Regions from separate parts of the Vibrio sp. 10N.261.46.E11 genome, predicted to be linked through region 2. Evidence: predicted binding sites of a transcription regulator. Region 2 holds the regulator's gene; each other region holds the start of a gene.
The links. The regulator CRP, encoded in region 2, controls carbon source genes, mostly activating them, when cyclic AMP is high. The targets are predictions, from matches to a motif close to TGTGANNNNNNTCACA.
Positions count from the first base shown of each region.

Region 1: AB4407_RS08370 (ROK family protein) is a predicted target of CRP. The motif match lies at 2,600-2,615, and genes of this name have one in related genera.
Region 3: AB4407_RS01280 (glycogen/starch/alpha-glucan phosphorylase) is a predicted target of CRP. The motif match lies at 4,624-4,639, and genes of this name have one in related genera.
Region 4: AB4407_RS01810 (NupC/NupG family nucleoside CNT transporter) is a predicted target of CRP. The motif match lies at 4,413-4,428, and genes of this name have one in related genera.

Region 1 is NZ_JBFRQW010000024.1:20,374-27,879, reverse strand. It holds gene AB4407_RS08380 (error-prone DNA polymerase) at 1-83, shown strand, start outside; gene AB4407_RS08375 (chemotaxis protein CheV) at 198-1,139, opposite strand; gene AB4407_RS08370 (ROK family protein) at 1,307-2,524, opposite strand; gene pyk (pyruvate kinase) at 3,123-4,571, shown strand; gene AB4407_RS08360 (patatin family protein) at 4,801-6,003, opposite strand; gene AB4407_RS08355 (YnhF family membrane protein) at 6,045-6,134, opposite strand; gene AB4407_RS08350 (porin family protein) at 6,280-6,873, shown strand; gene AB4407_RS08345 (sodium-dependent transporter) at 7,376-7,506, shown strand, end outside.
Region 2 is NZ_JBFRQW010000031.1:14,899-22,404, reverse strand. It holds gene AB4407_RS10305 (aspartate aminotransferase family protein) at 1-100, shown strand, start outside; gene astA (arginine N-succinyltransferase) at 208-1,227, shown strand; gene astD (succinylglutamate-semialdehyde dehydrogenase) at 1,267-2,724, shown strand; gene AB4407_RS10290 (DUF1338 domain-containing protein) at 2,979-3,770, shown strand; gene crp (cAMP-activated global transcriptional regulator CRP) at 3,948-4,580, opposite strand; gene AB4407_RS10280 (phosphoribulokinase) at 4,822-5,691, opposite strand; gene AB4407_RS10275 (YheU family protein) at 5,769-5,981, opposite strand; gene AB4407_RS10270 (hydrolase) at 6,078-7,070, opposite strand; gene AB4407_RS10265 (TIGR02444 family protein) at 7,278-7,506, opposite strand, start outside.
Region 3 is NZ_JBFRQW010000002.1:188,515-196,020, forward strand. It holds gene AB4407_RS01270 (DUF368 domain-containing protein) at 55-975, opposite strand; gene malT (HTH-type transcriptional regulator MalT) at 1,544-4,252, opposite strand; gene AB4407_RS01280 (glycogen/starch/alpha-glucan phosphorylase) at 4,819-7,272, shown strand; gene malQ (4-alpha-glucanotransferase) at 7,449-7,506, shown strand, end outside.
Region 4 is NZ_JBFRQW010000002.1:317,930-325,435, reverse strand. It holds gene AB4407_RS01830 (diguanylate cyclase) at 1-125, opposite strand, end outside; gene AB4407_RS01825 (DUF3541 domain-containing protein) at 399-1,607, shown strand; gene AB4407_RS01820 (class I SAM-dependent methyltransferase) at 1,707-2,318, opposite strand; gene AB4407_RS01815 (hypothetical protein) at 2,364-2,633, opposite strand; gene AB4407_RS01810 (NupC/NupG family nucleoside CNT transporter) at 2,936-4,144, opposite strand; gene AB4407_RS01805 (hypothetical protein) at 4,758-5,234, shown strand; gene AB4407_RS01800 (PTS sugar transporter subunit IIB) at 5,520-5,789, shown strand; gene AB4407_RS01795 (PTS ascorbate transporter subunit IIC) at 5,800-7,056, shown strand; gene AB4407_RS01790 (PTS sugar transporter subunit IIA) at 7,053-7,502, shown strand.

The DNA of each region.
Region 1 (7,506 bases), on a different contig from region 2:
TCGTGCATGTGATTGCGGGGAAACTTATCGATATAACTGATGAAATTGTTGGTTTGAACACCAAATCCCGAGATTTTCATTAACGAATCAAGTTGCCCTCCAAGAAACGCTAGAAACGAAAAAGGGAAGCATCCGCTTCCCTTAAATTCAAGTTGTTGAGTTATACCTCAACGTCCGCTTCCGTACAGCTGCATTAATTACAAAATCTGACGCATTCGCTCTTGAGTCACTTCAACTAAGAGGTCTGGTTGGAATTTAGAAATAAAGCGATTACACCCTACTTTCTCAACCATGGCTTCATTGAAACTACCACTTAATGAAGTATTTAGCGTAATAAACAAGTCATGCATTCGAGGATCAGTTCGAACTTCATGAGTCAGTTTATAGCCATCCATTTCTGGCATTTCAGCATCGGTGATCATCAATAATATTTCTTGATTGATGTCTTTGCCTTCATCACACCACTTCTTAAGTAAAGTCAGAGCTTCCAAGCCGTCACAACATTCGATAATGTTCAAACCAAGTTGCGACAAGGTGCCTTTGATCTGGTTGCGCGCTGTTGATGAATCATCCACGATAAGCACATTACGGCCAACCATTTCATTCGCTAACTGCTGATCTAGAACACCGTCAGAAATCGACACATCGTAATCGATGATCTCCGCTAACACCTTTTCAACATCGATGATCTCAACGATTTTGTGCTGCTCTTCTTCTTGGATATGCGTGATAGCAGTTAGGTAGTTTGCTCGACCCGTAGTCTTTGGTGGCGGTTGGATTTCTGTCCATGTCGTATTCACGATATTACGAACTTGTCCAACCAAGAAACCTTGAACGGTTCGGTTGTATTCGGTAATGATCAAGTTGTTTTCTTGAGTCTCATCACGTGATGGTGGGAAACCAATCGCACTGCGTAAGTCAATCACAGGTACAGATTCACCACGCAAAGAAGCAACACCCGTAATATGATGGTGAGAGCCTGGCAAGCGAGTGAGTACAGGCACTTTTAAGACTTCTTTAACTTTAAATACGTTAATCGCAAATAGTTGGCGACTATTTAAGCTAAATAACAAGAGTTCCAGACGGTTTTCACCGACGAGTTTAGTTCTCTGATCAACAGAATTTAAAACGCCAGACATACAACACCTTAGTGACAAATAATAACTGTGGCTACAATAGCCTAATTCGATAGGTTAAAGCAAAGCGCAAATACACAGATGCTTAAACTAAGTACAACAAATGCTGTTATACATAGTTTAAGTGCATGGAAAGGGGTCAAGGAAGGCTAAAAACGATAAAAAAAGGGTTAGCCTTCAATCACTTTCATTAACAATTGGCCGTCATATAAAGCTTGTTTAACAAGCGCAGCACCTGGCATGGTGGCTTGTTTATAGAATCGAGATTCCACCAGCTCTAAATCTTGATGGTAAACCGATAAACTCTGCTCTTCGATACACTTTTGAATCGCAGGATACAACACGCTTTTAGCCTGATTGATAACACCACCTATCAAAATTTTCTCTGGGTTGAAAAGGTTGATCACAATCGCTATCGCGGCACCTAAGTAACGACCTAACTGTTCAATCACTTCAACAGCCAGTGGATCACCATCAGCAGCAGCAGCGCAGATCTGTTCAATTGTGACATCTTCAAACGCCGTTAGTGATGATGCCTCGCCATTAGCCAGTCTTTCTTTGACTTGCTCACGGAGAGCCTGTGAACTCGCAACCGTTTCTAAACAGCCATGATTACCACAATGGCAAAGCTTGCCTTGTTTATCGATCTGAATATGACCCAGCTCACCGATGTTACCGTGGCGACCTTGCAATACTCGGCCGTCGAGAATGATCCCTGCGCCTACACCATGGTGAATCGAGAGCAAAACGGAATTATCGTTATCTTGAGAGTGACCAAACAGCTTCTCTGCTAGTGCCCACGCTCGGGTATCATTGGCAATAAAGACCGGTAGACCTGTTTCTTTGTAGATCTCAGGACCCAACGCTAAGTTTTTAACGTTGTAGTGTGGCATCTGCAACACAATTCCCTGCTCAGAATTCACAAGCCCCGGTAACGTAACCGCAATACTTGTTACCCTATCGAGTTGCTCGGCATAAGTTTGGAAAAACTCATCAATTTCATGCAGAAGACGCGCAAGTACATCGTCTTGGTCACGTTCATGAATATCAATCTTGGTATCGATAAGCACATCGCCGCCCAATTCATGGAGCGCGATCGTTAAGTATCCGCGACCAAGACGCATCGACAGAAACTGCCAACCTTCGTTATTGGTTTGCAGACCGACAGCAGGACGCCCACGAGTCGTGGCTTCTTGAACCGTCGTTTCATGAATAAGGTGAGCTTCAATGAGTTCACGGGTAATTTTAGTAATACTCGCCGGGGCCAACTCACTTTGCTTGGACAGATCGATACGAGAAATAGGACCTTTAAGGTCAATTAGTTTATATACACGACCAGCATTGACCTGTTTGATATGATCAATATGGCCCGGTTGAGCCATGTACATTTTACGCTCCAGAAATCATCAACGAGGTAATTTTTTTACTTTGCGAAGTAATTGTGAAGTCACTTGGTATATCGCCGTGACCCGTATCACGTATATACATGAATCTTTGTGTATCTAGTCAAATAGTTCGAGAAAAATTAGTACCTACATCGATAAATTGAGACTTAATTTTCTCAATGAAACATCGTTATTGAGCCCTGAATTCAATAATTAGATACAAATAAAGAAATATCCTCCTAGCTCCCAATAAATAATCAATTAATGCATATACTTAATTAAGGCGCGTTGACCTTTCGTGGTTAAACTTTGTTCGAGATAAAAGCGTTTTAATCGCGGCGAGGGAGAAGTAGCCTAGTCATTCTAAGCAAATCTCCCTCAACAAAGAGTAAAACGCTTTTTGCGGGGGCGCCCAGCCCGAACCCTTCGGGCAGCGTTTGCTGGTCATTTCTACTACGTTATCGGCTTCTCATGTAGGCTAGCTACACATCAAAGCCTCTGCCTTGTATAAATACCCAGCAACTCGCTGCAAAAATCAGCTCGAAAGATCAACACGCCCTAGTCTTTTAATAGATTACTTGGCCTCACTCTAGGAGTATTCATGACAGCCGAATTAAGAAAAACGAAAATCGTCACAACGCTAGGCCCTTCTACTGATAAAGGTAACGTGCTTGAAGAGATCATCAAAGCCGGTGCCAATGTCGTCCGTATGAACTTCTCTCACGGCACTAGCGACGACCATATACAACGTGCAGAAAATGTCCGAGCAATAGCCAAAAAACTTGGTACTCAGATCGCTATTCTCGGTGACTTACAAGGTCCCAAGATTCGAGTGTCAACATTCAAAGATGGCAAAATCCAACTTGCCGTTGGTGACCAATTTACTCTCGACAGTAGCCTTGGTTTAGGCGAAGGCAACCAACAAGCGGTCGGTCTTGATTATAAAGAATTACCTAACGACGTTTCAGCTAACGACATCCTGTTGCTCGACGATGGTCGTGTGCAGCTAAAAGTAACCGAAGTGGAGGGTTGTCGCGTTCATACCGAAGTCATCATTGGCGGCCCTCTCTCGAATAATAAAGGCATAAACAAGAAAGGCGGCGGCCTTTCCGCAGAAGCGCTGACAGAAAAAGACAAGCGCGACATCGTCACCGCCGCACAAATCAAAGTGGATTACCTCGCGGTGTCTTTCCCACGCAACGGCGAAGACATGCACTATGCTCGTCAGCTCGCACGAGAAGCTGGTTTAGAAGCTCACCTTGTAGCAAAAGTAGAGCGAGCAGAGACGGTAGCCACTGTTGAGAACATGGATGACATCATAATGGCCTCAGATGTTGTCATGGTGGCTCGTGGTGACCTCGGAGTCGAAATTGGCGACCCTGAGTTAGTCGGAGTACAAAAACAGCTTATACGCCGTGCTAGAGCGCTTAATCGAACGGTGATCACCGCAACCCAAATGATGGAATCGATGATTTCAGCGCCAATGCCAACCCGCGCCGAAGTCATGGACGTTGCCAATGCAGTACTTGATGGAACAGATGCGGTCATGCTTTCAGGTGAAACAGCTGCAGGTGATTACCCGGTCGAAACCGTAAAATCAATGGCTGAAGTATGTATTGGTGCTGAAAAGATGGCAGGTATTAACAACCAATCCAATTACCGTATTGATCGCACGTTTGTGACCGCTGAAGAAACCGTTTCGATGGCGACTATCTACTCGGCAAACCATATGGAAGGCATTAAAGGCGTAGTCACTCTCACTGAGTCAGGCCGCACTGCACTGATGATGTCTCGCCTAAGTGCTGACATGCCTATCTATGCGCTATCTCGTAACGAAGGAACACTTAATCGCTGCACCTTGTATCGAGGTGTGACACCTATCTACTTCGAGACAGAAGCCAAAGACAGTTTTGACATTGCCTTATCTACGCTCACCTGCCTAAAAGAGCAAGAGCATCTTAAGTTTGGTGATCTCGTGATCGTCACTCAAGGCGACATTATGGATGTGGCGGGGTCGACCAACTGTATGAGAATCTTGCCTGTCACCTAATGTTTGACCGTAAAGCGAAACGATTAGCATAATTTCAAAGACAAAAAAGGGTTATCGAACCAAGTTCAATAACCCTTTTTCATTTCAGTATATTCTTCGTTAATAACATCAACAATTAACGCCATTACTAGTCAACGACATGGTTACTAAAAATATAGTTACTAAAGATATAGTTAACTAACGGAATGCTAACTCATCAACTTCAAATATTATTAATCAACCTCAAGCATTACTTCTCAGCAGCAATGGAACCCAACTGTGGCATGTATGAACTGCGGGCATTTTCCGTAGAGGTATAAGTCTCTACAAATCGGTAACCCGCTTCTAACCCCAATTCGTAATCGTGCAGTAAATCTTCTTTGTTGCTCATTAATGAACTTGATTTCAGCGGTTTACTTGGGGCTATTTGCACGACAAATGCATCGTCTGGTGGAGAGTTCAAAAAATTCTGGGTCAATGAGTAAGTCTGGTAATGCACCATCAGCATATCCGCTAAACCGGAATCAAACTTATCACCAATCAAATGACTCAAACGATAGATATCATCAGCGCCGAATAACCATCGACCACCATTAAGCAGATCCAAATGTGATCTGTCGCGCTTCTGTTCTTTTGAGCTGAGGATTTGTTGTTGAAAGAAAGAGCTCCAATCGGTTTTCCACTGTTCCACTTTTTGTTGCCAATGACCTTGAACACTGTCAAAAGATTCGCGAAACCATTCCAGTTCTTCGGCTGATATCGGTTTGGGTGTTTTTAATCCCGTACTGTTAACTTGAACTTCAACCTGTTCCTCGAACGCTGGCTCAGTTCGAATTACAACAATGGAACGGGCTTGTTTACGCCATGCTTCTTGAACCGGGATACAAGCTGATACACCACCATCCACATAAGCATTGTCGCCAATAAAGATTTCATCATTGTATAAGCGAGGAATCGCACAGGTTGCAATCATCACTTTGTACCAGTCTTCACCCAATACTGGAAAGTAGTGATCTCGTAAGTCTTTAGAATCCGTGACGGCTGCATAGAAATGGCGATCGCCTAGTGTTTGTCGTCCTAAATCCAAATCAAGCTTGTATGGGTAAGCCATGATTTGTTCTAAGGCCCATTCTAATCCAAGGTTCTTTCTGTGTCGTATATAAGAAAAGAGATTGAAGAATTCAGGGGACGTTGTAAGGTCGAGAAGGAAAGAACGGCCAAGACCTTTATCACGGCACAGATAAGCACACAAATTAAGAGCACCTGCAGAGGTACCAAAAAACTCGTCGAAGGGGTCAAAATTAGAAAGAAGAAAGGCATCCAGCACTCCAGAAGTAAAAATACTTCTCTGTCCACCACCTTGAGCGACCAGTGCTGTTTTTCCAGCAATAAACTTAGCGTAATAGTCTAAGTCTATTGCTGTATCAATATTGGTTATAATCCCACTATTCATTATTCCCTGAGTATAAAAACCCAGCCTCGCAATAGATGGTATTAACTACCAATTGCAATAAAGCCAAATGAGAGAATGATTGCGTAGATAAACATTGTTATTTGTAGGGCATTTTTCAGATTATGGTCCATAGACACCTCTGGCTTATTATTAATTTGTCGAGTCTCTATTTAAGTACTATCAGGTGTGTGAAGTATCTTCAAGAATCGTCGAAATTAGTCGCACAATATTGATGTAACCATCACAATTAGTAAGTGTATGGATAAGGATATACTCATGAATAACAAAGCAAATATAATGGCACTGATTACGCTTCTCTCCGTTTCGAGCGTACATGCCTCGCCGGAGATCATCATTACTCCGATGGTGGGCTATACCGGCGGTGGCAGTGTCGAAGACCAGGACGGTAGAACCTATGATATGAAAGGGGCTGAAAACTACACCTTTGCGATTGAAACGCCATTTGAAAAAGGACGCATCGGCTTTTTCTATTCTAATCAAAGCTCTGAATTAGAAACGCTCAACCTAAGCTCCTCCATCCAATACCTGCACTTTCAAAGTAGCATTTACTACCCAGCTTCTTCTGTGTTGTCTGGTTATTTGGGATTAGGCCTTGGTGCTTCTTACGTCGATGTAGACTGGGCAAAAGATAAGTATGGGTTCTCAACCTCTATCTTTGGTGGTTTAGAGTACAAAGTTAGTGACCGATTAGCGCTAAACACACAACTACGTTGGTTAGGTACCGTTGTCGATAACGACACCTCCGGCGTTTGTAACATCCCAAGTAACGGGCAAGAGTGCATCATCCGCTTTGATACCGACTGGATGAACCAATTCCAAGCCAATGTCGGACTGAGTTTTACTTTCTAAGTATCAATGACCATAAGCATCTCATACCAATAGAACCTCGAATGATTGGATAGTTCAACTATAGAGTGTATGAATTTCAGTCATACGCTCTAGCTTTAAATAAAGTCACATAACCTAATAAATCTGAAAAAATTAGACATATAAACCAATCAGAAAACCCCAAACCAATTCATACCTCTAAAATAACCACCATTTAACATCTTAAATACCATAACCCCACAGTTATTAAACATATCTAATCTATTGCTTTAACCATGCTAACTAGGTAGGCTCATTACCACGCATCAGCTGAATATTTCAGGTTATGCAAACACACATCAAACAATTAAGAATTATCCGCTGAGTTCTCTAAACGCTAACAACATAATAATCTAAACTTTTGCTTATTAACGGAAGATACAATAAACAGTCAAGCCGTTTGCCTGTTTTAACTATCATCTCCTTACCAAGCGCAGCGTGACGAGAAGCTTCATACCTCAGGGAAGTTGTAAAGGAGTTAAATATGAAGCGAGAACAGTGGGGATCCCGAGCAGGATTTATCCTTGCCGCTGTAGGATCTGCTATTGGTTTAGGAAACATTTGGCGTTTTCCATATATGGCTTATGAAAATGGCGGCGGTGCTTTTTTCATTCC
Region 2 (7,506 bases):
TGCAAACGTGGTTCGTTTCACGCCATCACTGGTTATTACTACACAAGAAATTGAAGAAGGCCTATCAAAACTAGACAAAGCAATCGCTACGCTAGTTTAGCCTGAGCGGCGTCATAGGAATGATCGCCAATAGAGCGATCCCATGACGTTCTGCTAAAGGCCCAAGCTTCTGGTTTTGGGCCTATTTTGCATCTGGAGGGAATATTGATGCTAGTTGTTCGCCCAATAAAATTATCTGATTACGATGCGCTGCATACTTGCGCGGTTGAATCTGGTCACGGATTCACATCTCTTCCTGTTAACGAAGAACTGTTAACTAACCGTATTACTCACTCTGAATACAGCTTTGCCAAACCAGACGTGACTGAACCCGGTGATGAAGGCTACCTAATGGTTGGCTTTGATACCGAAACGGGTGAAGTTGCAGGTACCACGGGTATCGAAGCCTCGATTGGCTGGGATGTACCGTTTTACTCTTATCACATCAGCAAGGTGGTTCATTCATCGCAAAAGCTTGGCGTTAATAACGTGGTTAAGCTACTGACTTTTGGTAATAACTACACCGGATGCAGTGAAATTTGCACGTTATTCTTGCGCCCTGACTTCCGTGGTGGTTTGAACGGTCGTTTGATGTCGAAGTGCCGATTCCTACTGATGGCTGAACACCCAGAGCGTTTCTCGAAAACAATTTTTGCTGAGATGCGGGGGGTATCGGATGCCGAAGGTAATTCTCCTTTCTGGCAATGGTTGCAAGAACACTTCTTCTCGATTGATTTCACACTTGCTGATTATCTAACCGGTATTGGTAAGAAAGGCTTCATTGCTGATCTTATGCCGAAGCTACCTATCTATGTGAACCTACTGAGCAAAGAAGCTCAGGCGGTGATCGGAGAGGTTCATGACAATACGCGCCCTGCACTTAAGTTGTTGGAACGTGAAGGTTTCACCAACCGTGGCTATGTCGATATCTTTGATGCGGGCCCAACGGTTGAGTGTGATTTAAGAAACATCGAATCTGTGCGTCATGCGATTAGAGCTCAGGTGAAAATTGCAGAGCACTCAAGCTCTAAAGACTTCCTAATTGGGAATACATCATTTGAGAACTTCCGCGCAGTAGCCGCGAAAGGCGCGTATGACCAAGCAAGCGACACAGTGATTTTATCATCTGAAGTAGCAAGCGCTCTTGAAGTAAAAGAAGGCGAATTCGTTCGTATGTTGGCTCAGTAAGAGCGGCGATTATCTGTCGAAGATTTTAAGGATAGAAGTATGACTCAGTGGATAGCAGGACAGTGGGTGGCAGGTCAAGGTGACGCCATGACATCAGTAAGCCCATACAACAACGAAGTAGTGTGGCAGGGTGATAGTGCAACACCAGCACAGGTTGAATCTGCAGTAGCAGCGGCTCGTGAAGCGTTTCTAGTTTGGAAAAAGTTGAGCTTTGCAGAGCGCGAAGCGATTGTGTTGAAGTTCGCGGAAAAAGTGAAAGAGAACAGCGAAGAGATCGCGCAAATTATCGCAAAAGAGACGGGTAAACCGATTTGGGAAACTCGCACTGAAGTGGGCGCGATGGCAGGCAAGATCGCCATCTCTATTCGTGCGTACCACGAACGTACTGGTGAAGCTTCGCGTGAAGCGGCAGGTAACCAAATCGTACTGCGTCATCGTCCATTAGGTGTTATGGCTGTATTTGGCCCTTACAACTTCCCAGGTCACCTACCTAACGGTCATATTGTTCCAGCTCTGCTATCGGGCAACACCGTAGTATTCAAGCCTTCAGAGCAGACACCTTGGACGGGTGAATTCGCAATGAAGCTATGGCAAGAAGCGGGTCTTCCTGCTGGCGTAATCAACCTAGTGCAAGGCGCTAAAGAGACAGGTATCGCACTGGCTGATGCTAAAGGTCTTGATGGCGTGCTATTTACGGGTAGTGCGAATACTGGTCATATCCTGCATCGTCAATTCGCGGGCCAACCGGGCAAGATGCTGGCACTAGAAATGGGCGGCAACAACCCTATGGTGATCAGCGACCAATACGGTGATGCAGACGCAACGGTATACACTATCATCCAATCGGCGTTCATCAGTGCGGGTCAGCGTTGTACATGTGCTCGTCGCTTGTATGTGCCTGTTGGCGAGAAGGGCGATCTGCTTCTAGATAAACTGGTCGCAGCTACGCAAAAGATTCGTGTCGATCAGCCATTCGCTGAACCTGCACCTTTCATGGGCCCTCAGATCTCTGAAGCTGCAGCTAAGTTCATTTTGGACGCGCAAGCTAATCTGCAATCGTTAGGTGGTGTCAGCCTAGTAGAAGCAAAAGCGGGTGAAGCGGCGTTTGTTTCTCCGGGCATTATCGATGCAACCAACATTGCTGAGTTGCCAGATGAAGAGTACTTCGGCCCATTGCTGCAAGTGGTTCGTTACCAATCGCTAGAGCAAGCCGTTGAAATGGCTAATGACACACGCTTTGGTTTGTCTGCTGGCCTAGTTTCAACCGACGATTCCGAATGGGAATACTTCGTTGACCATATCCGTGCGGGTATTGTTAACCGTAACCGCCAACTAACAGGCGCAAGTGGTGATGCACCATTTGGTGGCCCGGGTGCTTCAGGCAACCTACGCCCAAGTGCTTACTACGCGGCGGACTACTGTGCTTACCCAATGGCGTCAATGGAAGGTGGTGAAACCCAACTGCCAGCGACATTTAGCCCAGGTATTGAGCTGTAGTTTTGGTTCTTAAGCTTTAACTTGATGAATCATAAGCTTATGAGCTCTAGGTTCATGAGTAACAGATTCATTGATTGTGTAATAAGGAAGCGGTGTTATCGCTTCCTCTTTTCACCCACGTCCGACACCTAGATTGGGCGGTAGATAATAATAGAACAAGTATGTCACAGGCTGATGGCTGCTGACTCTATGTCCAGCCTCTCCCTTTCTAATCCAAATTACTAGCTTGCTAGAACCTCTGACAAGGAGTCACCATGACGCCCGATCTACTCTTTAAATCACTATGGGACGATTACATTCACAGGCTTTGTCCATCGGCTGAGAAAGTACATCACTTGCTGAAAGAAGACGAAGCCCTGATTAATGATCATATTGCACTGCGTACTTTCAATGTTGCACCGCTGGGGATTGAAACACTGGCCAAGCCTTTCCTTGAGTTAGGTTACAAGGCATGTGGCGATTACTTGTTTGAGAGCAAGAAGCTAGTGGCTAAGCATTACGAGCATCCAGATCCAAAACAACCAAAAGTGTTCATTAGTGAGTTGAAGGTCGAAGAGTGTTCAAGCGACTTACAACAGATCGTTGCTAAGTTGGTTGATCAAGTGGATGCTAGCAAACTGCAAGGTCATGAATTCTTGTTTGGTGGTCGTCTTTGGGATTTGAGCTTCGCAGATTTCCAAGTGCTAGCAAAAGAGAGTGAATACGCTTCTTGGCTAGCGGCTCATGGTTACGGTGCCAACCACTTTACGGTGAGCGTAAATCAACTTAACGCCTTTGATGAAGTACAGTCAGTGAATGACTATTTGAGCGAATCGGGTTTCACTATCAATGCATCTGGCGGCGAGGTGAAAGGCTCTCCAGAGGTCTTATTAGAGCAATCATCAACAATGGCAGACAAAGTCCCAGTTTCATTTGTTGAAGGTAATGAGATGATTCCTGGCGGCTTCTATGAGTTCGCTAAGCGTTATGCGATGGCCAATGGTGAGCTTTATACCGGATTTGTCGCGGCATCAGCTGACAAGATCTTTGAAAGCACCAATGGTTAAAGAAACATAAGAGCACGGGCTTTGCCCTAGAGGTGCGGGTACGCTTCGCATCGAGAGTGCTTACGTTTGGAAGTTGTAAGTGTCCCATTCGCATCTGCTCTCTAGCTCTTGAGAAAACAAAAAAGCCACCAAATTTGCATTTGGTGGCTTTCAAATTTTTGGCTCAGTTAATCGAGATTAACGAGTGCCGTATACCACGATAGTCTTACCGTGTGCAGAAATTAGGTTCTGCTCTTCTAGCATCTTCAAGATACGACCAACGGTCTCACGAGAACAACCAACAATCTGGCCAATCTCTTGACGAGTGATCTTGATTTGCATGCCGTCAGGGTGAGTCATTGCATCTGGCTGTTTTGCTAGGTTTAGTAGCGTTTGAGCGATACGACCTGTTACGTCAAGGAACGCTAAGTCACCAACCTTTTGGCTAGTTACTTGTAGACGGTTTGCCATTTGCGCTGAAAGGCGCATTAGGATATCTGGGTTCACTTGGATAAGTTGACGGAATTTCTTGAAAGAAATCTCAGCTACTTCACAAGGAGATTTTGCACGAACCCATGCAGTACGCTCTTGGTCTTCTTCGAACAAGCCAAGCTCACCGATGAAGTCGCCTTGGTTTAGGTAAGAAAGAATCATTTCCTTACCTTCTTCGTCTTTGATAAGAACTGCCACAGAACCTTTAACGATGTAGTACAAGGTTTCTGCCTTTTCACCAGCATGAATCAAAGTACTTTTTGAAGGGTACTTATGAATATGACAGTGTGAAAGGAACCACTCTAATGTTGGATCGGTTTGGGGTTTACCTAGAACCATAATATCTTACTTCCTCTGCAGGGTATGCTTGCCGCTTTCCATATTTTAGCTAAGCCTGAATTGACGTAGCTAGGATAAGAGCACTCGTTGAGCGCTGCAAGCTATCTTGTGTTTCGTTTAAGAATAGTATCCTTTTTCAGGTACTATTTCTTGATTTTAATCGTGACCAAGCTACGATTTTTTACGCAAAATTGTGCACATGATCACGGTATGAAAAGTAATCAACCAGAATGTTGTTTTGTTAGCCTATTTTCCCGGTTTCTATAAGTTGTTGCAGAATAGGCCTTACAATGAGCTCCATAGCAAAACTCATCTTGCCTCCTGGCACCACAAGTGTGTTATGACGTGACATAAATGAGCCGTCAATCATAGCCAACAAGTAAGGGAAATCGACGTTTTTGATGCCGCGCAACCGTATAACCACGAAGCTTTCGTCTAAACTTGGAATCCCTTTTGCATTCAGTGGATTCGATGTATCTACGGTAGGGACACGCTGAAAGTTGATATGAGTTCGCGAAAACTGCGGGGTAATGTAGTTAAGGTAATCATCCATTGAGCGAACAATAGAATCCATCACCGCTTCGCGAGAGTGACCACGATCGCGTGTGTCACGAACGAATTTCTGGATCCACTCCAAGTTTACGATAGGTACCATGCCGATAAGCAGATCGACGTGTTGAGAAACATTGATGTCACCATCGACCACGCCACCGTGAAGACCTTCGTAGAACATCACATCTGAGTTTTCAGGGATCTCTTGCCATGGCGTAAAGGTGCCGGGCATTTGGTTGTAAGGCACGGCTTCATCGAAGGTATGCAGATAGCTACGGACTTTTCCCGTGCCTTCATTGCCGTATTGACGGAAGAAATCTTCTAATGCACCAAAATCGTTAGCTTGTGGACCAAAGTAGCTGATGTGCTTACCTTGCTCGCGCGCCTTACGGATCTCGACATCCATCTCTGGTCGAGTGAAGCGATGGAAACTATCCCCTTCAACCCAAGCTGCCTTCACGTCCATCATATTGAACATTTTTCGGAAGGCTTCTGAGGTAGTGGTGGTGCCGGCTCCAGATGAACCCGTCACCGCAATAATTGGATGTTTAGCGGACATGACAACCCTTGTCTTTTGAGTAACTTACTTGTTAGCAATCGTTTACCACTATAACACGGCTCCTTTATGAGCGCAGCCTAGAAGCGTTTTGTGACTTGAATATCAACGGTTTCATGCAGCTCAGAAAACACGATACTCACTTCTCCTGAGGCTAATTGATGTTTCACTTGGTCAATTTTGTTTTGCAGTGAAACTTCTATGTCACCGTAGTCTGTACCTTCACGCAGCACGAATTCTTTAATGAGGTTTTCCAGTGTCTCTGGCGCAATGTCTTGCCATGGGATGATCATAAATACTTCTCTCTTTTATGTTCATGGATAGGTTTATTGATGTAGAAATGAATGAGCTTAGTAATATTTTTACTGCTATTTAATAAGGCTCGGTCATTATGCCGAATCTTGGATACTTTCATAGTAGGCGGGTAATGCTTCTTCCAACCAAAATCTTGGCTTGAGTGTGCTACCCGTAATGAACCCAACATGGCCGCCTTTTTGAAATAGCCGATAATCGATATTATCGGGCAGAACGAACTTTGGAATCACATCATCGGTCATGAAAGGATCGTCCTTGGCATGAATGATCTGAGTTGGTAGTTTGATCTTCTTGAGTTTAGGCAGTGCGGAGCATTGTGCATAATAATCTTGGGCATTTTTGAACCCATGCAGAGGCGCCGTAATTTGTTCATCAAACTCATACAGTTTGGTGATCTTCTTAATGGTTTCCGCTGTGACCCCCAGCTTTTCCTGTAGCAGGTTAACTTTTTTCAAGGCGTTTGATTTTAGAGAGTTGAGTAGATACTTCTTATAGAGCTTGGAGAAACCTCGCTCAATACGACTAGAGCAACAAGCCAGATCAAAAGGTGCAGAGACAATCGTCGCCGCCGATAGCAATGGGTCGTCTGCATACTCAGCCAAATAGTTCGCCAGCATGTTACCGCCTAAAGAGATACCAACCGCTACCTTAGGGTTATTGGGAAACTGGTCGTGTAGATGTCTTAGGAAAAAGCGCGCATCTTCGACTTCACCAGAATGATAAGCGCGAGCCAAGCGATTTGGTTTTCCGCTGCAACCTCGAAAGTGCATCATCACTGATAGCCAGCCATCTTTAGCAAAGGCATTCATCAGTCCGTTGGCATAAGGGCTTTCAAAGCTCCCTTCCAAACCGTGGAACAGAACGAATATCGGCTTGTTCTTTATATCGTCACTATTTGGATTGTCGCCATCTGGCGACTCGCTCCAAGCAAGATCGAGAAAGTCACCGTCGGGTGTTTCTAAAGTTTGCCATTGAGGGTTGAACAACGCCTGCTTTCTAATAAATCGTGGCACTAAGGTTTGTAAGTGCGGATTAGATAAACCAGCAGCTGCGGTAAATATTGTCATAAAAACAGTCCATGCTTCTTTTATGGGCTTTGGTAAGGTGTTGAGCTTTTAGCGAAACGCCCACATTTTTATTTGAGCTTGGTTGATTCTCGGCATAAGCGCAAGAGTTTCACTGATACGGGTGACAAAAATAGGTCATAGGTAACTGATTGAATAATATCGAGGTTAAGCTTGGATCTTGATGGGATAAAAGGGAAAGGTAACGAGTTAAGGCTGAGGGGCTGGTTCAGAAAAAGCGTCGTAGAGATTTTCCGCCCCTAATAAACGACAGTACTGTAAAGCGAGCGGTGATTGTTGGTTCGCAGTAAGTTGAAGAGACTTAATGCAGTCGACGAGATCGGATTGCTGTTGTTTCTCAAGCTGCAGCTCAAATTGTAAGGCTTCACGGTAGAGTGAATCAACAACGTGTGCCTTGAGGTGTTTACGCAGATCTCGA
Region 3 (7,506 bases), on a different contig from region 2:
TAGTCTTTCTAAGCATTATCCGTTCTAAACGCTTTCCAGAAGTTGGCTGAATGATTAGTCAGCGTTGCGCTCTGCAAATTTCTCTAACCCAAGGACCAGAGCAATCGCTACAAGCATCATCACAATTGCCATTACTAGCTGTGAAGGTTGAGAAGTGACGGCTTCAAAATCAAACGGTGACAAGTTTTCTTGAATCAGAGGAACTTGCTCGCCTTTAGAGTTTGTACGCCAGCTGATCGTTTCTTTCCACGGCCAAATCTTCGGCAGTGTGCCGATCATCAAACCAGTCAAGAATACTAATGTGAAATCGCGGAATGAGCGCAGTAGCCAAGAGAGTACGTGTGAGAAAGTCAGTAGACCAATCACACAGCCACCAAGGAATAGGGCAAGTACATCAACCTGAAATTCTTTAACGGCACCAAGTACCGGGCCGTACATACCAATTAATAGCAGAATGAAGCTCCCTGAGATACCTGGCAAAATCATCGCACAGATTGCAATCGCACCTGCAATGAGAATATTGATACTGGTAGGTTCCATTTGCAGCGGCTTAAGCACGGTAATGCTGTAAGCGAAGGCAACACCAAGCAGCAAAAATACGAATCGAATCATATCGCGCTTTTCTACTTGTTTAAGAATATGGAAAACCGACACCAAGATAAGGCCAAAGAAGAAAGACCATAGTGGAACTGGGTGGGTGACTAATAACCAAGAAATCAGTTTTGCAAATGTCGCAATGCTCGTGAATACGCCAGCGAACAGTGAAATTAGGAAAAAACCGTTGATGTGGCTAAACGCGGCTTTGAAACCTTCACGCTTCCATAGTCCAAGTACGCTAGGGTTAATTCTTCGAATGCTTTCTAGTAGCGTATCGTAGATACCAGTGATGAATGCGATGGTTCCGCCCGACACGCCAGGGACAACGTCGGCTGCGCCCATTGCCATGCCTTTGAAAAAAGTACTTAAGTAGTTCATTGCTTCATAGAGTTGAGAGTGATTTTGTGCAGTATACAAACTTTAGTGTCAAAAAAGTATGAATATGCCTTTGGCGAGGTGCTTTTATTACCTCTTTAATTGTAAGGTAATACGTTGATGTGAACATCTGCCTTGCATTTAAAATACAACTGCTTGGTGTCTTATTATTATCGGCTGCAGTGAAACCTGTTTTCTATCGATATTGCATCTTGGTTGCATTATGCAAATGCACTTTGCAATTCGCATCATGAATTAGAGGTTTTTATGCGATGCAGGGCTTATAAAATGGCTAGATTAAAGTTGGCACGCTAACTGCATTATATACATTGACCCTTCTTAAGCCGAGGGTCACCTAGCCAACTGACGTTGTTAGTGAACTTATGATTTGTTCACAAATATATAGAGCCAATCGCGATTATTGCGGTTGGCTATTTTTTTGTCTGTCGTTTGGCTCTTTATGATCTGCTATCTGCTATTAACCCCATGCTCCAAACGAAAAAAAAGCCAGTCACCATAGGTAACTAGCTTAAGCTTTTCTCGAATCAATCTCGAATCAATCTCGAATCGTTTAGTACCCCATCAACTGCAGTAAGTTCTCTGCTGTGCTTATCGCTTCTTTACGGTTACCAATATTTAGCTTTTGGTAAAGGTTACGGATGTGAGTCTTGATGGTGGTACCTGCTACATCGAGTTCTTGAGCTATCTGCTCGTTACTGAACCCGGAGTAGATCAAGCCAAGTACTTGCCATTCACGCTGGGTGAGTGGGCTGGTACGCACAAGCTCAGGGATATTCGGGTGATTAACCAGATTCTCGACAAAATCTTCGTCAAAGTGAACCGAACGGCTACGTTGGGTGGTTGAGATATCTTTCATGATCTGCTGAGCACGATGACGTTCTAAATCGCCCAATCCAGGCTTATTGCTCAGCTTATCCAAGATATGTCCGATAGTCCCGCCGTCTACTAAGAAGTTGCCGACCATACCGGTTTGGTTAGTCATATGAAGCGCTTCTTCAAGTAGCACGCGTGCGCTGTCTTCATCGTTGATTTGCGTGCGTAATACGGCCTCGACGATCAAGTTTCTGTTGGTATCCGTGATCAGGTGTGAACGTTGTGCTTCACTCTTCAAGAACGCCAACGCTTCTTCCGCTTCTTCATATTGCTCAAGAATGATGTGAGATCTTACGATGTTTCGCCACTGAAGCTGGCAGAAGTGGTTGCTTGCCGATTCAGGTCGAACAGCCACATTTAACCAATCACGTATCGCCTCTTTATTGCCTTTTACTTGCCAAAAAAGAATCAAAGAAAGGGAAGCGTTCGCTGTCCAATCCACGTGGTAAGTTGATTGACGCAATAGGTGTTGAATTTGGTCAATAAACTTAGATGCTTTATCAATTTCACCGCGGCTCAGTGAAATACGAGCCAGCATTGAGTAGCTGTGCAGGTGCTTACTTGGCGAATGGTGACCAAGGATATCCAAGCCTTTGTAACAGCACTCTTCCGCTTCATCTAGTCGGTTCCAACACCAGAATATTTGCGCTCTAACACGCAGTAAGAATTCATGCAGAGGCACGTATTTTAGTTGGTGTTCTTCGATCAATTTGAACGCACTGTCTTGCAGCTCGAATGCCGCTTGAACGTAACCCTGTGCAATTAAAATCTCGCTCTGCTGTAGAATTGCCCAAAGCGCTTGGTGGTAAACTTGGTACTGGCGTGCAAGTTTTTCTGTTTGCTGCATCATTGGCAGTGCACGGCTTAAGTTGCCCATTACGTGATTGACTTCACCAACAACAGAGGTCGCAACAATACGACTACGATAAACGGTGGTGTTCAGCTGACTTAGCGAAAGCTCTGCCAATTCTAAGGCTTTTTCAGGTTCATTGCTGTTGATCGCAACTTGCGCGCGTAGCGCGTTGTATTGCCCTTGCTGCTGAGTATCGAGTTCAATATTTCGAGCTTGATATTGAGTTTCAGCCTCTTCCAATAATGTTCCTACTTGTTCGTAGCGGTGCTGACTTTGTGCTAGCCAAGCTCGTAGCATAGACAGTTTAGGGTCGCTATAGAGTTGATCCGTAGTCAGTTGCTTGATCGCCATCTCTAAAGAGGAAAGCTCACCTTGGTTGAACATCGGCCAACCGTGATCAGTCAGTATTTGAATGATCAGTTCTGGGTCTTCAGCGCGCTGTGCATGGCGTAGTGCTTGGTGTGGTGTGTCTTGTTTAATCCACGCCTTCGCGGCACTTCGGTGCAACTCTGCTTCTTGTTGAGGAATTCGAGCTTGACGCTCATGTGCCAAAAACTCACCAAACAGGTTATGGAAACGATACCAGTTCTTTTCGCCTTCAAGCGGATAGATGAATAAACCGAATCGATTTAATGATTCGATCATACCCAGTGCGTCTTCACGCTGCGTTAGCGCACAAACCAGTTCGTCGTTGAAGTGATCAAGCACTGAACACTGCATCAAGAACTGTCGAGTTTCTTGGTCTAACAGGTCGAAAACCTCTTCAACCAAATAGTCCCACAGGTGGGCTTGATTTAAGTGGGAGAAAGACTCCGCAGACTGTGCAAGCGTACGCTTTTGATGTTGAGCTTGCAGCGCAATAAGTTGAAGTGCAGAAGGCCAACCCTCTACATAGGTACAAATACTGTCTGCCGTTGTGTCATCAATACCATCGGCAACACGCTGATTAAAAAAGCGTGTGGTCTCTTCGGTATCAAAAGCCAGCGAGTCATTACCTAATTCGATCATTAAGTCTCGAACGCGAAGGTTTGCCGTACCTAGGGGTGGTGTACCACGACTGGTTACAACTAGCGTGAGATTGTCGGGCATGTGTTTGAGGAAAAAGCGCATTGCTTCTTGAATGTCATCATTGTTGACTAAATGGTAGTCGTCTAAAACAAGAAAACATTCATGATGATAGGCCGACATCTCGGCGAATACTTCGCTCAATAAAGAATGCAGCGATGAAAACTGTCGTTTCTCTGCCAGTTTTTGGGCATTGGGACAGGAATTTTGAGTCGCTTTATTGAGTGATTGGAGTAGGTAGTTGATAAAACGGAAGGCATCGTTGTCACTATCATCGATGCTGTACCAACCCACATTCGGCTTATCTAACAGCCACTGTGCAGCCATGGTGGTCTTGCCATAGCCCGCAGGAGAACGGAACAATACAAGCTTATAGCAATCTGCGTTTTGGAGCAGATCGAGAACCCTAGGTCGTAGGATTGCATTGTGTAAGCGGCCGGGACGAGTCAGTTTCGAAGGGATCCACATGTCGAAGTTTTTCACCTATTCCGTGGCCTATGTTCTGGGGATTCTAAAACCGTAAAAGAGTTGCCCAATCACATCTGCCTAATTACTTAAGTCTGTGCTTATGTTACGTGAAGAAAAATGGCACCGACTATGATTCTCCTCAGAAACCTTGCGGTCTTGCATGTTTTTGGCTTTCTACGCCCTTAATTTGAGACTTTGCTCACGTTGTGTGGTGGTTTGTGAATGTGACTTTGTTCGGTCTTACACTGAAATTTATGCAAAAGATGATATGTGGGAAATAATTTCGTGATCTCAAACTCAGATTTGCTAATCAGTTTATTCCGGTTAAATAAAACTCACATCAATTGAAGTTAAGTTATCGAACGGGAGCTTGTGATCTTAGTCACTCCAACTTTTTGTTCGAAGTTAGAACATGAGAGTCAGATCACTAACCTTACATCGGTACGCCCCCTACGCCCTCTCATCTACTCCTAGTTAGTCGTATTAACGGGAGGATGTTTAGTTAATGGTGACCATGCACGATATGTCACAGATGAATTAGAACTATTAAAAGCGAGATTTCTGAAATGAAACCAACTCAGCAAAAAACTTTCGATAAAGTGTCGTTCCAAGAAAGCGTTAAAAAGCATTTATCTGCAACTTACGCAACAACGATTGAAAACGCAGATAGCCGCGCATGGTACCTAGCAATGGGGCGTGCGCTAGCAGAATTGACAACATTTGATCTGCTAGAAACTGAAAATGATGAAAAAATCAAAAACGCGAAGAGCGTTAACTACCTTTCATTAGAGTTTTTGATTGGTCGTCTAACAGGTAACAACCTGATCAGCATGGGTCTGTACGAACAGATTACTCATGCAATGGAAGAGCTAGGCCAAAACCTAACTGACCTTCTAGAAGAAGAACGCGATCCATCGCTAGGTAATGGTGGTCTCGGTCGTCTTGCTGCTTGTTTCATGGATTCTTGTGCAGCTCAAGAGTACCCAACAGTAGGCTACGGTCTTCACTACGAATACGGCCTATTCAAACAGTCTTTCCAAGATGGTCGTCAACAAGAAGCACCAGACGCATGGCGTGGTGTTGAAGGTTACCCATGGGAAGTAGCTCGTCCAGAGCTAGCACAACACATTGGTTTTTACGGTCATGTAGAAGTTGAATTCATCGACGGTAAAGAAGTTCGTACTTGGGTTCCAGGTATGGAAGTAAAAGCAATGCCTTGGGATCTACCTATCGTAGGTTACGAGTCAAACACGGTTTACCCATTGCGTCTTTGGGAATGTCAGGCAATCGCACCATTCTCACTAGCAAGCTTTAACAACGGTGATTACTTCGAAGCGCAACACGCGCTAATCGATGCAGGTAACATCACTAAAGTACTTTACCCGAACGACAACCACGAGAAAGGTAAGACACTGCGTTTAATGCAGCAGTACTTCCACTCAGCAGCGTCAGTTCGCGATATTCTACGCCGCCACGAAGCCGCAGGTTTCTCTCTAGAAGATCTGCCTAAGCAAGAAACGATTCAGCTGAACGATACGCACCCAACGATTGCGATTCCTGAGCTAATGCGCATCCTAATCGACGAGAAAGGTCTATCTTGGGATCAAGCATGGGAAATCAGTGCACATACGTTCGCTTACACGAACCACACACTACTTCCAGAAGCGCTAGAGACTTGGTCTGAATCGCTGATCAACCGTCTTCTTCCACGTCACATGGAAATCATTTTTGAAATCAACCACCGCTTCATGCAAGAAGTTCGCAAGATGTGGCCTGGTGACGGTGAGAAACAAGCGAAGCTTTCTATCATCCAAGAAGGTTTCCACCGCATGGTTCGCATGGCAAACCTATGTGTGATTGGTTCTTACAAAGTAAATGGTGTAGCTGCACTTCACTCTCAACTTGTTAAGAAAGACTTGTTCCCAGAGTTCAACGAAATCTTCCCAGGTAAACTGACTAACGTAACGAACGGCATCACGCCACGTCGTTGGTTGAAGTTCTGTAACCCAGGTCTATCTAATCTAATCACAGGTAAGATTGGCTCTGAGTGGCCAGCAAAACTTGAGCAGCTAGAAGGCATCGCTAAGTTTGCAACAGATGCGAAATTCCAAAAAGAATTTATGGCTGTTAAGAAAGAAAACAAACAGCGTCTTGCGGATTGGGTTCAAGAGAACATGGGTATCGAGCTAGATACTAACGCTATCTTCGACGTTCAAATTAAGCGTCTGCACGAATACAAGCGTCAGCATCTAGATTTGCTACACATTCTGTCTCTGTACCACCGTATTCTTAACGAACCTGGTTTCGAGTGTGAGCCACGCGTATGTTTCTTCGCAGCGAAAGCAGCACCGGGTTACCACCTAGCGAAAGAGATTATCTTCGCGGTTAACAAGATTGCAGAGAAGATCAACAACGATCCTCGCATCGGTAACAAGCTGAAAGTGGTATTCATCCCTGACTACCGTGTAAGCATGGCTGAAATCATCATCCCTGCGGCAGACGTTTCTCAGCAAATCTCACTGGCTGGTAAAGAAGCTTCAGGTACGGGTAACATGAAGATGGCTCTAAACGGCGCTCTAACTATCGGTACGATGGATGGTGCAAACGTTGAGATTCGTGAAGAAGTTGGTGATGAAAACATCTACATCTTCGGCCTAGAAGTTGACGGTGTTGTTGCACTGAAAGCTCAGGGTTACAACCCATACGATTACTACAATGCAGACCCACTATTGAAAGCATCTCTAGATCTACTGACTGGCGATGAGTTCACTCCAGGTCAACCCGGTCTTCTACGTGCAACGTTTGATAGCCTACTAGACGGTGGTGACCCTTACCTATGTCTTGCTGACTTCGCATCTTATGTGAAAGCACACGAAGACATGGGCACACAATACAAAGACCAAGCTGGTTGGGCTAAGAAAGCGATTCTTAACACGGCATTGGTTGGTAAGTTCACATCAGACCGCTCAATTCGCGACTACGTGAACAACATTTGGAAACTTGAAGCGGTTAACCGTTAATAGTTGCAAAGTAGCCAAGGCAGTTTCTGCCTTGGCTCAATTAGCTTGTGAGCAAATAGACGGCTTATTCAGATAGCAATGCTTACAAACTGATTGTCACAAGCTAATTGATTAGTAAAAATTAAATAGACAACCCTACAAAAATTGAAAGCGTCAGAACGTTTTCGGAGAGAGCGATGAAAGAACAGACCGTATTAAAACAAGTCGCAGAAATGGCAAATATTGCCGATAGTT
Region 4 (7,506 bases), on a different contig from region 2:
TAGGATTCATCTTTAAGATAGGATAACTCTTTAGAGTGAAAAAACTCGATAGCACTCATTACCACTAAAAAAAACAGTAAAGATAATAATTTGGCAGGCCATTGCTTGCTAGAACCACTTGGCATTCAGACCTCCTAAACCTTTTTGTTCTTAAATTTGCTCATATCAGACTAACTCTTTAAGTATGCCGTTAAGCTATTTAAATACATACACTTAGCCTAGTCCTCATTTCATTATTGAGTCATTCATCACTTAAAGTCCATTAGACACATTGATTACTGAACCAAATATCGAATCAATCTTATTAAAGATTACAATGTATTGACCAAAACCTTACATTGAAAGATTCATGAGTGTTATTTTATATTCACAATTAATCAGCTTGGTACCTTACGAACATGAAGCTAAAAACGCTAACTCTGTGCACATTGTTATCAATCTCAGTTGCGGTTGCGGTTCACGCACAAGCTACTTCAGATACGCTAACGGCTTTTGACACACAACAGACTGTTACTATACAAGAGCCTGTTAACATACAAGCAACAAGCGTACCAAACATTCAATTACAAGCTGGTGTTCTCGACTCTCAAGAGCAATCTTTTAAACAATCCGCCGATCTGATTCGCACAACCTACGAAAGCCAACTTTACACTCTGCCTGCATTCAAAGAGGGTCACTATGGTTTGCGTATGTATCGACAAACATTAGACGACAAATATTCTGCCGCGGTATGGAGTGACATGGCACGTGTAGCAAGTAAGCTCAGCCGCTTGTCGAATGATGTTCACACCATGGAACAAATCGTACTGTACTCAGAAAAGCGTGTTGCTTCCTATGTTGGCGACAGCGATGAACGTAGTGTTCGACGCTACAACATCACCAAGCACATGCCAGAATATCTATATCTTGGTGTTGACCTTCTCGGCTCTATGGCGCGCGCCAATGAGTACGGTTTAGAACACAAGAACGATGCCAAACTGCGTGAAATCATTCGTCGTTATGACTTTTCACGATACGTGACCAATGAAGATATGGTGAAAGCGTGGGCAGCCCAACTCGCTAATCAAGTTTACTGGCTACGCCAATTGGGTGAACAAGATGTCGTTGATGAATTTGTCGATACCTTCAAAAAAGCCTACCCAGACGATAAAGACAAGAAGCTTTCAAGCCAGCAATACGGCAATAAGATCTATGGTATGACACATGTGATCTTTGGAGATTCTGAGTATTACCAGCACCAAGTAAGCGAGCAAGAACACCAATGGATCTACGATTACTTCAGAGAAAACATCGATACGATCCTGTTACGAGCTAAAGAGGATGTGATTGCAGAGGTTGGATTGACCTTCCTGCTTGCAGGCTTAGAAGATGACCCGGTTGTAGAGAAAACTCGACTCGCTATTCAAGCTTCTATCGATAAGACAAAAGGTATGATCCCTTCCGTCACTGGTGATTTTGACCTCAAGTATGGAGAGCACCGCAACGTACTCGCTATCATGCTACTCGATTGGCAGCAAGTGAACGAAGCACCGACTTATGAAGGTAACCCAAAAGTATTTACTAGCATCCCTTACGGGCTAGTTGAAAATCAACCGCTGAAGCACTAGCAGTAACACTTAAGTTGATTTTAGGATCCAAAAAAATCCGCAAACCTCTCAAGGTCTGCGGCTTTTTTAACTCTTACCACACCAACACTTCATTCAGACTCAGGATACGACTTTGTTCATCACTATCGTGAAATCCCCTTCTGCATAGCCTTCTATCAAAGAGACATCGTCACATAGCGTTTTACAGAAGCGATAGACACCTTGAGGGTGATAACTCATTAAAGTATTACGCGAAGGATATTGGCTTGAATTGAGAAGGTTAAAAATCACGGTTTGATTCGCCAATTCAAACATACGAGTGATCATGTTAGTCAGGTAATCCGAGTCGCGAGAGATATAATTCAATGAGCCACTGGCGATAACCACATCATGTACCTCAAGGCTCATTTGGCTCATATCACCCGACAAAAACCGACAACGCTCTTCTGTATAGCTCTGCTTCGCCTTCTTTAAAAAGCCTGCGTGTTGGTCAACGCCGGTGTAAGATTGAATGCGATAGATGCTGTCGAGCAGCTCGAACAGCTCGCCATAGCCACAACCTAAATCTAAAATACTCTTCTTTTCGAAGTCAGCCGAACGAGCAATCACTTCAAAGCGACATAATTGGCTCTCTTCGCTGGTCCACCCTAAAGCTTTAGCCTTATCGCCATTCGAGCGGTTAGCCTGCTTTCGATGATAGCAATACACTTTCCAACGATCGAGCCAGTGCATTCAAACAAATCTCACTTCAATGAACATTAGTTCGCCTCAATAAACTTAGACGTTAGAATTTGAAGAGAAGAGTCCACCGATCTTATAACCAATCGCATAACAAACCACAGCAATCGTCACAAACACCAATGCCGAGAAGAAGTACGCCACCGATGCCGCTACGCCAGTGCCCCATACGACGCTAAACACCAAACCGAGATAAGCCTCTTTCGGCCATTGAGAGATAGGAAACTGAGTACCACCAGCAATAAGATAAACCATCGCAAACAAGCCGATAAAGGCGGTGATAAGACCGATGAGAACGCGCATATTCATGGGAAGACCCTTGATTAATTGGACTTGGTTACCGTTATTCTTAATCGCAACCTAATGATATTTAATTATATCGGATAAAACAGGCTTGCTCTATTACTCTTCCGAGTGAGCCTGATACACCACAGAGCAATGAAAGTGGAGGTTTGAATCTGAATCAACTTAATCAACTTAATCAACTTAATCAACTTAATCAACAGGCACAAAAAAGCGGACACCTTCTTACGTAAACTCCGTAAGCAAGATACCCGCTTTTACTAAATTTAAGCGCTTTTATTGAATCTAACTATTTTACTGAATCTAGATTAAAGCAGGATGAAGATACCCGCTAAACATGCACTCATTAGGTTTGCTAGTGTACCAGCAGCTACCGCTTTCAAACCTAGGTTAGCGACTTCGGCGCGACGCTCTGGTGCCATAACACCGATTGAACCCAGTTGAATCGCAATCGAGCCAATGTTAGCAAAGCCACATAGAGCAAAAGTCACGATAACTTGGCTGTGTTCAGATAACAGCGCTTTGTTCTCAACGAAGTCGATGAAAGCAACAAACTCATTCATTACGATCTTCTGACCAATGTAAGAACCCGCCATTAATACTTCATCACTCGGGATACCAATCAGCCACGCTAGTGGTGAGAACAGGTAACCGAAGATAGCTTGCAGTGTAATGCCCGCAAAACCGAACGTTTCACCTAGGCTTTCTAGGCCAGTGTTGACCATCGCAATCACACTCACGAATGCAATCAACATTGTACCGACAGCAACGGCTACCTTCATACCGTTCATCGCGCCGCTTGCCAGTGCATCGATCACGTTGCTTTGGTCTGCTTTATCTAGCTCAATGTGGTCGTAGTCACTCGGCGTGCTGCGCTCAGGAACGATGATCTTCGCCATTAATAGGCTACCCGGAGCCGCCATGAAGCTTGCTGCGATAAGGTATTTAAGCTCAACACCCAATCCAGCATAACCACCAAGCACACTGCCGGCTACCGAAGCCATACCGCCCGCCATTACAGCAAACAATTCCGAACGAGTCATAGACTTTAAAAAAGGACGAATAAGAAGAGGAGACTCACCCTGAGAAAGGAAGATATTACCTGTAGCAACTAAAGATTCAGCTTTACTTGTACCCAGCAGTTTTTGCACCGCTCCGCCCAAGATTTGAATCACTTTTTGCATGACGCCTAAGTAATAAAGCGCAGAAATCAAAGCACTGAAGAAGATAATGATTGGAAGTACGCGAACCGCGAAAATGAAGCCTTCAGTAGCAAGGTCACCGAAAAGGAAAGCAATACCAGCGTCTGCAAAACCAAGCAGGCTAGAAACACCATTACTTAGGCTTGTTAACGCCAACTGTCCCCAAGGGAAATACAACACCAAGGCCGCAAAGCCGATTTGAAGTAATAGAGCACGAGAGACCGTTTTCCAGTTAATCGAAGAACGACTTTCAGATAGCAGGTACGCACAAGCAATCAGTGCAATAACACCGACAAGACCAAATAGAATATTCATAATGTGTCCTAGTAATCCTTAAAGAGTGAACATGAGCCAAACGAATGACATCAAAGGAATAGGACAAAGAACCGCAAGCAAAACGCTACGCGATGAAGGAGCTAACAGGGTTAGCGAATGTAACAACGAGTTGTTCATGTAAAAAATCACCTTATACAAGCAGTGGAACGTAGCTGGTCCGGTCCGTGGGGTCATTCACATATCCATGTGACGGCTTGTATTGGCTAAGCACCGGCTTAAAACCGGAAGAGAAGTATAAACAGTTAAGTGAGACTTTCATCACATTTTTTAACGCAAACGATCGCGCGGTCAAGGATTAAACAAAACGTATTGTTTGTCGTCGTTTTCGTGCATCAAAACTGTAAACAATCTGTAGGGAGTTGAATTTGTAATGTTAAGTCTGTAAGTGTGTGAGCGTAATCACTCAGTTAATTCTGTGTGATTCTTACTACTTTTCTGTGCTCTGCCTCATTTCCCGAGACTTCAAGATTCATCTTAAGTTTAGATGCGTATATACTTTGTGTGATCTCACCAAATAATTATCTATAAAATACCAATAGAGCTGATTAGATATAACAGCCATCGAGACTAAGAGAGGAAACACGTGAAGAAAATGGAAGCTCCGCACGACATGAACAATGGAGCTAGATTCAAAACAAATAGACACGGCTATGTGACAGTAGTTGAATATTATAATACCTATACTGTTATTGTCGCGTTTGAAAATACCGGAAATATCCGCGCTATCAGCGCGGCGAAATTACGTACAGGTCAACTTACCGATCGCTCTGTTGCGCCTGAGTCAATTATGATTGGTGAAAAGGTTGAATCGGTTAAACACGGGATATTAACCATTACTCAAGTTGAATCTGAAAATATTGTGGTACTGACCAATGCCAATAACGAAGAAATTAGAATGTTATTGCCCGCAGTACAAAAAATGAAAGATAAAACTGAAGACGTCGACAGTGAAAATGTTGCCTCGCAAAAACCTACTTCGCTTAGCCAGCTAACAAAAAGAAATAAAAAGACCAAAGACGTTAACAGCATGCTTAAGAAAATGCTTACTGACTACGGTCGATACGATTAATTCTCTGTTTTCTACAATAAAGCCTCTATAGATTTATATTCTGATATAAAAAATTAATTAAGCCCGCCTTTCTCAATAAAATACGTTGCATATTCGAGTGAAAAGTTAAATTTGATCAAAGTCTCACTCTGGATCTTTACTGCAAATTAACGAGATATCCATCACAATCTCATTTTAGCTTTGTGATGGAGATCTTATTGAAATCTCAATGTTTCCATTACTATGCTCCCACACAATAAGAGAACGCAGTTTCTCAACCCCTAAAATCCAATTGAGACAAATATTATGAAAAAGATTCTTGTAGTTTGCGGTAACGGCCTTGGTACTTCTCTAATGATGGAAATGGCAGTGAAAGAAGTCGCTAAGAAAATTGGTTTTGAAGCAGAAGTTGATCACGAAGATCTATCATCTGCAGCATCAAGCAATGCCGATATTTGGGTAGCAGCGACAGACGTTGCAAACCAACTAAAAGACGCTGGTAAAGAGAACATCATCAGCCTTAAAAATATTTTTGACAAAGCATCAATCGAAGAACAACTAAAAACTTTCATGTAAGGTCAAAATTATGCAAAACTTTTTCGAGTTCATGCTCGGCTTATTAAAAGAGCCAGCGATCATGGTAGGCTTAATTGCTTTCATTGGCCTAGTTGCTCAGAAAGCAGATATTTCTACCATTCTTAAAGGCACCATTAAAACCGTAATGGGTTTCCTAATTTTAGGTTTTGGTGCAGGTGCTCTTGTTGGCGCTCTAAATAACTTCTCAGTTGTATTTACTGAAGCATTCGGCGTAAGTGGTGTTATTCCAAATAACGAAGCAATTGTGGCACTAGCACAAGAAGCATTCGGCTACGAAATGGCACTTATTATGTTCTTTGCATTCGTTGTGAATATTTTATTGGCTCGTTTAACACCTTTAAAATATATTTTCTTAACGGGTCACCACACAATGTTCATGTCTATGCTGGTAGCAGTAATCCTGTCTACTGCGAACATTCAAGGCACGGCTCTAGTTGCGATTGGCTCGATCATTGTGGGTTCATTGATGGTTATCATGCCTGCACTTGCTCAAAAATACACAGAGAAAGTGATGGGTACCGATCAACTGGCGATGGGTCACTTCTCAACATTCTCATACTTAGTTTCTGGTTACATTGGAAGCAAGTTCGGTGACACGTCTAAATCTACAGAAGACATCAACGTACCAAAGAGCCTGATGTTCCTGCGTGATACACCTGTAGCAGTAGCAACAACAATGGCAATCTTCTTCATGTTTGCTTCTATTGTTGCTGGCGGTGACTTTGTTGAAACCGTTTCAAATGGTCAAAACTGGGTAGTGTTCACCTTCATGCAGTCTCTTGTATTTGCCGGCGGTGTTTACATCGTACTGCAAGGTGTAAAGATGCTGATTGCTGAAATCGTTCCTGCATTTAAAGGGATCTCTGACAAACTAGTACCGGGGGCAAAACCTGCTCTAGACTGCCCAATGGTATTCCCTGTAGCGCCAAACGCGGTACTTATCGGTTTCCTTTGTTCTTTCGCTGCTGGCCTACTAGCAATGGCAGTTCAAGGTGCTCTTGGCTGGACAATCATTGTAGCGGGCGTTGTTCCTCACTTCTTCGTAGGTGGTGCAGCGGGCGTTTACGGTAACGCAACTGGCGGTCTACGTGGTGCAATTCTAGGTTCATTCACGCAAGGTCTGTGTATCTCTTTCCTACCAATGCTACTACTTCCAGTACTGGGTGGCCTTGGGCTTGAAGCGACAACATTTGCTGACTTCGACTTCGGTGTGGTTGGTCTGATTCTAGGATGGATTGTTTCATGAGCCTATTCGATTTAATCGGTAACCAAGGCGTTATCATCAACTCTGAAGAGAACCTAACTGTTGATGCTGCGATTGATTTAACCTGTTCAACACTGTTAGCAAGCAAGAAAATTGAAGCAAGCTATGTTGAAGCTATCAAGCAAAAGCACAAAGACATCGGCGCGTACTATGTCCTAGCACCAAAGATTGCGATGCCTCATGCTCGTCCTGAAGATGGTGTGAACGAAGCATCACTGCAGGTAACAGTATTCAAAAAGGGTGTTGATTTAGAGTCGGAAGACAACGGTGACGTTTACCTTTCAATCACTCTGGCAGCGATGGACTCAGATAGCCATATCCATACTATTATGGCGCTATCAGAGTTGTTCCAAAATGATGATGACATTGATGCCATTATCGCAGCGGAAACAGAGCAAGAGATCATCGAGATCTTAAAGCGATACTAGTTAC